Regions from separate parts of the Microbacterium sp. Y832 genome, predicted to be linked through region 2. Evidence: predicted binding sites of a transcription regulator. Region 2 holds the regulator's gene; the other holds the start of a gene.
What was found. The regulator HspR, encoded in region 2, represses chaperone genes until heat shock. The targets are predictions, from matches to a motif close to AAGTTGAGTCNNNNNGACTCAACTT.

Region 1: a site for HspR is predicted at 1,066-1,090, ahead of AC25YV_RS10715 (ATP-dependent Clp protease ATP-binding subunit). Genes of this name have one in related genera too.

The regions. Positions count from the first base shown of each region.
Region 1 covers NZ_JBYHFM010000005.1:17,035-20,443, forward strand. Annotated here, with positions in the region: gene AC25YV_RS10705 (ATP-binding protein) at 1-43, opposite strand, end outside; gene AC25YV_RS10710 (class I SAM-dependent methyltransferase) at 91-927, opposite strand; gene AC25YV_RS10715 (ATP-dependent Clp protease ATP-binding subunit) at 1,135-3,409, shown strand, end outside.
Region 2 covers NZ_JBYHFM010000004.1:140,243-143,651, reverse strand. Annotated here, with positions in the region: gene AC25YV_RS09360 (nucleotide exchange factor GrpE) at 1-490, shown strand, start outside; gene AC25YV_RS09355 (DnaJ C-terminal domain-containing protein) at 503-1,498, shown strand; gene AC25YV_RS09350 (heat shock protein transcriptional repressor HspR) at 1,512-1,961, shown strand; gene AC25YV_RS09345 (DUF2252 domain-containing protein) at 1,931-3,331, opposite strand; gene AC25YV_RS09340 (hypothetical protein) at 3,351-3,409, opposite strand, start outside.

The sequences.
Region 1 (3,409 bases), on a different contig from region 2:
CCAGCACCGCGCTTTCGCGCGGAGTGAGGGGCGGGCCCAGCACGCCGCTCAGTGTAGTCACGCCTGACGTCAGCGGAAGGGGGGCGATGCTCAGCAGACGCGGGCGGTGACCAGCAGGTACTCCCATTCCATGGATCCGCTCTCGCCCAGAGCGCCGTCGGCGTGGGCGACGAGCGCGGCATCGAGGGCTGAGCTCTGTGCCGCATCGTCGGCGTTGCGGTTGTACACGGCGATCGTCGGGCCGTAGTTCGACGCGAAGTACGCGCGGAACTGCTCTCCGTCCGAGAAGTGGTCGATTCGCACCGTGTCGCGTGACACCTGCACGTCGTCGACCCGGTCGCCGAGCAGCGCACGCACATACTCCTCGTCGCCCCAGAGAGGAGCGGGCTGCGCTCCTTCGGGCAGGGGCGCCGCGAACGGCTTCATGACGGCGAACATCCGCCCGATGAACCCCTCGGGCGTCCAGTTGAGCAACCCGATGCGCCCACCCGGTCGGGTCACGCGGACGATCTCGGCGGCGCTGCGGTCATGGTGCGGGGCGAACATGATGCCGACCGTCGAGAGCGCGACGTCGAAAGCGTCGTCTTCGAACGGCAGGGCCTCGGCGTCAGCGGGGATCCATTCGAGCTCCGCGCCCGCCGCCTGTGCCAGGCGGTGACCCTCGTCGAACAGCTCCGGGGTCAGGTCGCTCGCGACGACCGTCGCGCCGCGCAGCGCAGCGGGGATGGCAGCGTTGCCGCATCCGGCGGCGATGTCCAGCACGCGCTCGCCGGGGCGGATGTCGACGGCCTCGACGACGCGTCTGCCGAGAGGCCAGACGAGGTCGGATGCGACGCGGGGGTAGTCCCCGGATGCCCACATCGCGCGGTGCTTGGCCTTGAGTGCCCTGTCGGCCTCGCTGATCGTGGTGGTCTGCAGATCGGTCATGTCCTTCTCCTTCGTCTCGGTGACACCGATCCAGCATCGTCCCGTCGCCGGATCGGCACATCCGTGCTCCGCACGGACATTTCGGAGCGTTCGGTGTGAGCGATCAACGCGGGGAATATGTCGGCACGCCATTCGTTGAACTTGATACGACTCTGCTCAACTTTGTAAGTTGATAGCGCTCTACTCAGGTTTGACCAGGAGAAATGCATGCCCGAAGACTTCACGCCCCCCTACGGTGCCGGCGAGAACAGCTCGTTCGATGAGTTCCTCGCGCGGTACCTCGCCGGCGAGCGCGCTCGCGCGGGCCGTTCGATCGACCTCACCCGGTTCCTCGGCTCGCGCACGCAGGAGATCCTGCAGCGCGCCGGCCGGTTCGCGCTCGAACGCGGTCAGCACGAGCTCGACGCACTTCACGTGCTGCGCGTCCTGGTGACGGAATCGCCCGCGAAGGACGCCGTCGAGCGGATCGGCGCCGATCCGGCGGCGATCGCCCGCGCGACCGAGGAGCGTCTGCCCGCGGCATCCGGTGCTGCCGGTATCGACGGTGCCGTCGTCACTCCTTCGGTGCAGCGCGCGCTTTTCCACGCGTTCCAGGTCGCCCGTTCCTCGGGCTCGACCTATGTCGACCCGGAGCACCTCTTCTTCGCTCTGGTGCTCGCGCAGGACACCCCGGCGGGCCAGGTACTGGCACAGGCCGGCGTGACCGCCGAAGCCCTCACGCAGGGCGCGCGCGAGACCGTCACGCCGGGCGGCGTCGGCGGTCCTGAGCAGCAGCCCGAGGCCACGGCATCCGACACGCCGATGCTCGACAGGTTCGGCACCGATCTGACGGCCCGTGCCGCAGCGGGCGAGCTGGACCCCGTCATCGGCCGCGCCGCCGAGATCGAGCAGACGATCGAGATCCTGAGCCGCCGCACGAAGAACAACCCCGTCTTGGTGGGCGAGGCCGGCGTCGGCAAGACCGCCGTCGTCGAGGGCCTCGCGCAGGCGATCGTGGCAGCCGAGGTTCCCGAGCAGCTGCGCGACAAGCGCGTCATCGCGCTCGATCTGCCCGCCATGCTCGCCGGGACCCGCTACCGCGGTGACTTCGAAGAGCGCCTCACCGGCACGATGGACGAGATCGCCGCACGCAAGGGCGAGCTCATCGTCTTCATCGATGAAGTGCACACCGTCGTGGGCGCCGGAGGCGGCGGCGACGGCTCGATGGATGCCGGCAACATCCTCAAGCCGCGCCTGGCACGCGGTGATCTGCACCTGATCGGGGCGACGACACTCACCGAGTACCGCGTCATCGAGAAGGACCCCGCGCTCGAGCGTCGCTTCCAGCCGGTCCGCGTCGGCGAGCCTTCGATCGAAGACGCCGTCCGCATTCTGCACGGGCTCAAATCCGTGTACGAGCAGCACCACGGCATCGTCTACACCGACGAGGCGCTGCGCGCCGCCGTCGAACTGAGCGACCGCTACCTCACGGAGCGCGTGCTTCCGGACAAGGCGATCGACCTCATCGACCAGGCCGGTGCGCGACTGCGACTGCGCCTGGGCGCCAAGGTCGACATCAGTGCGCTCATGGCTCAGCTGGCGACCCTCGAAGCGGACAAGAACGCCGCGGTGTCGGCCGAGCACTACGAAGAGGCCTCCCGTCTGCGCGACGAGATCGCCGCCGTGCAGGGCCGGCTCGAGAGCGTGTCCGAGAAGATGGCCCACAGCGAGCCGGGTGAGGCGAGCCACGTCGTGGACGAACCCGAGATCGCGAGTGTCATCAGCCGGGCCACCGGCATCCCGGTCGCGCGGCTCACCGAGTCCGAACGCGACCGTCTCGCGCACCTCGAGTCCGAACTGCACGCTCGCGTCATCGGGCAGGACGACGCCGTCGCCGCTGTGGCCAAGGCGGTGCGCCGCAGCCGCACCGGCATGGCAGACCCGCGTCGCCCCGTCGGATCGTTCCTCTTCCTCGGACCGACCGGCGTCGGCAAGACCGAGCTCGCGAAGGCCCTGGCGACCTCGCTGTTCGACTCCGAGAGCATCATCCGCTTCGACATGAGCGAGTTCGGCGAACGCCACACGGTGTCGCGACTCGTCGGCGCCCCTCCGGGCTACGTCGGCTACGACGAGGCGGGTCAGCTCACCGAGCGCGTGCGCCGCGACCCGTACTCGATCGTGCTGTTCGACGAGATCGAGAAGGCGCATCCGGATGTCTTCAACCTGCTCCTGCAGGTGCTCGAGGACGGGCGGCTCACCGACGGTCAGGGCCGGACGGTGGACTTCCGCAACACCGTTATCGTGATGACCTCGAACCTCGGCTCGGAGTTCCTCGCGTCGCGCGGTGGAGCGATCGGCTTCCTCGCCGACAGCGGCGGCTCCACGGGGTTCGGGTCTGAGAAGGACCTGCGCGACCGGGTCATGGGCAAGCTCCGCGAAGCGATGCGACCGGAGTTCCTCAACCGGATCGACGACATCGTGCTGTTCCGCAAGCTCGACAAGA
Region 2 (3,409 bases):
GGTCGAGGACATCCTCGGCGCCGACCAGACGGACGACGCGCTCACGGCCGACGATGCGGTGGATCTTCCGCCCGAGGCGTCGGGTTACCTCGCCGACCTGAAACGGCTGACCGCCGAGTACGCCAACTACCGGCGCCGCACCGAAGAGCAGCGGCAGCTCGAGATCGAGCGAGCCAAGGGCGAGGCGGCCAAGAGCCTGCTGTCCGTGCTCGATGACCTCGACCGCGCTGAGAAGCACGGCGACCTCGAAGAGGGCACTGCCTTCGCCGTGATCGCCGAGAAGGTGCGCGCTGCGGTGGCCAAGCTGGGCGTCACCGCTCACGGCGCCGCCGGCGAGGTCTTCGACCCGCAGCAGCACGAAGCGATCTTCCAGGTTCCGACGCCGGGGCAGGCGACCCCGACGATCGTCGAGGTCGCCGAGGTGGGCTACCGCCTGGGCGATGTCGAACTGCGTCCTGCGAAGGTCGTGGTTGCCGTGGCGGCGGAATAGGCAGGGGCGTTCATGGCCAGTCAAGACTGGTTCGACAAGGACTTCTACAAGGTCCTCGGGGTCAGCAAGGACGTCTCTGACGCAGACCTGAAGAAGACGTATCGCAAGCTCGCGCGCAAGTATCACCCCGATTCGAATCAAGCGGACGCCGCGGCTGAAGCCAAGTTCAAAGAGATCAGCGAAGCGTATGCCGTGCTGTCGGACGCCGAGCAGCGCCAAGAGTACGACCAGATCCGCGCCATGGGCTCGGGCGCCCGCTTCACGGCGGGCGGCCAGGGCGCCGGCGGGTTCGAAGACGTCTTCTCGCAGTTCGGGCAGAGCCGCGGTGGTGGACGCTATGCCTCCGCCGCTGATTTCGACGACATCTTCTCCATGTTCGGGCAGCAGCAGGGCGCCGGGTTCGGCTCGGGCCGCTTCGGGCAGACGACGGGCGGATTCCGCGGCTACGGGGGTCCTACCAAGGGCGCCGACGTCACGGCACGCACGACCGTCGACTTCGTCACAGCGACGAAGGGCGAGACCATCTCGCTGCAGGGCGAAGACGGAAAGCCGTTCAAGGTCAAGATCCCCGCGGGGGTCTCAGACGGGCAGAAGATCCGACTGCGCGGGCGCGGACGACCGTCGCTCGACGGCGGCGAGCCCGGTGACATCGTCGTTCAGGTCGCGGTGCGCCCGCACCCCGTCTTCGAGCGGGACGGGCTGAACCTGCGCGTCAAGGTGCCCGTCACCTTCACCGAAGCAGCCCTCGGGGCCACCATCGAGGTGCCCACGCTCGGCGGCGACCCCGTCAAGCTGCGCGTCGCACCCGGCACTCCGTCGGGGCGCGTGCTGCGCGTCAAGGGACGCGGCGTTCAGACATCCAAGGGCACGGGCGACCTTCTCGCCGAGGTTCAGGTCGCCGTGCCGGCGCACCTCGACGACGCCGCGCGCGAGGCGCTCGAGCGGTTCCAGTCGCTCGAGCCGAAAGAGAACCCGCGGGCAGACCTCATGGCGAAGTCGCGCGGCTGACAGGGGGTGACCGATGATGTCTGACGATCTCGACGAAGATGCCCCCATCTTCGCGATCGCGGTGGCCGCCGAGTTGTCGGGCATGCACCCGCAGACACTGCGGCAGTACGACCGGCTCGGTCTGGTGACGCCCGCGCGCACGCAGGGTGGCTCGCGGCGGTACTCGCTGCGGCATATCGAGCAGCTCCGCGAGGTCGCACGTCTGTCGTGTGACGGCATCGGCCTGCCCGCGATCATGCGCATCCTCGAGCTCGAGCGTCGGGTTCGGGAACTGACGTCTCGCGTCTACGAGCTCGAGGAGCGCATGCAGTCCGAGCTCGAGCGCCGCCCCGGTGCGCGCGTCTTCGTGGCCGAATCGACCGGGGCCGTCGTGCCGCTGCGTCGCGGCACGCGCGTGCGCCGCTCGACCGGGCTCACCGTGTGGCGGCCTCGTCAGCTGGGGCGTGACAACGACGACGACTGATCCGCGGATGCCGCGACGAACGCGTCGTAGTCGGCGCGGGACAGCCTGGCGTAGGCGTTGGCCCACTCGAGCAGCGCCTCGCCGATGAGCCGTCCGTTGCCGATGTATCCCGACACCACCGCGGCGTTCGCCGATTGCGCATGCGCGCGAGCCAGCGTCGCGGCGCAGGCTTCGGCATAGACGCGGAAGGGCCGGTCCTCGAGCTGTTCGAGATCGAGGCCGCCCTTCATGTCGTGGAACTGGCGGACGTAGAAGTCGCCCGCGAACGCCCGCAGGTGTCCCAGGAACGGGTCGGAGGTCGCCTGCAGAATGCGCTGCATCGCGACGACGCGTCCGCCCTGGCCGTAGCGGTCGATGTGCTCGTGAGCGGCTGCCGGCTGCGAGATGCCGCCGTACTGCGCGAGCACACTCTGACCGGCTTGCTTGGCCTGCAGGATGAGCGAGCCGCCGTCGCCGTCCTGCAGGAGGATCAGGCTGCACACCGTCCCGACGCTGCCGACCCCCACCACCCGGCGGGCGAGGTCTGACACGGTGTAGTGCGTCATCAGCAGGCGGATGTCGATGTCGGCGCTCTCGGCGTATGCCCGGGCGTTCTCGTGCAGCCGGTCCCGTGCAGCGGCGCTCGCGTGCACCATGGTGGGGGGGCGCTCGAGGAACACCATGCGGCCGTCGGGCAGCGTTTCGGTCAGTTTCCGGGCGGCGCGCTCGCCCGTGCGCTTCTCGGCGTCGCGGATCGCCTCTTTGAGCACGAGCCGCGTCTCGCGGTCGGCGGCCGCCGCGACCGCACGCACGTCGAACTGCACGAAGTACCGGTCCAGCGGGCTCCGGGCGGAGTGGGCAGCCATCGCACGCGCATACGTGCGCACCGCGGCCAGGGTGGCATCCTGCACCACCGTCTCGTCCCGACTGGATGCCTGCCCGCCGATGACGATGCTGGCGACGAGACGCTTGACGTCCCATTCCCAGGGCGCCCATGCGGCTTCGTCGAAGTCGTTCAGGTCGAACACGAGCGTGCGCTGCGGTGACGCGAAGAACCCGAAGTTCGCCACATGGGCGTCGCCGCACGAGGGCACGAGGATGCCGCTGTGCGGGTCCCGCCCCAGATCGGCGGCCTGCAGGGCGGCGGTGCCGCGGTAGAACGCGAACGGACTCGCCGCCATCCGCTCGGTGCGCAGCGGCACGAGTTCGGGGATCCGTGTCGCGTTCTGGTCGTCGAGGATGCGCAGCGGGTCACGGCCCGTGGTCGTGAGCTGCGACAGCGTGCTGCGCGGCACGCGCGAGCGGACAGCGCGGCCCTCCGCGGTCCGGGCCGCCACCGTCGGCGGCAGGGTCCACGTCTCGGCGAACGGCGATGCGACCGGCGTTGTCATGCGTGCATTGTCTCGCAGGTCAGGACGGTCCCAGGCGCAAGACTCCCGGTGTCTCTCCGACGGGCAGATCTTCGCTGA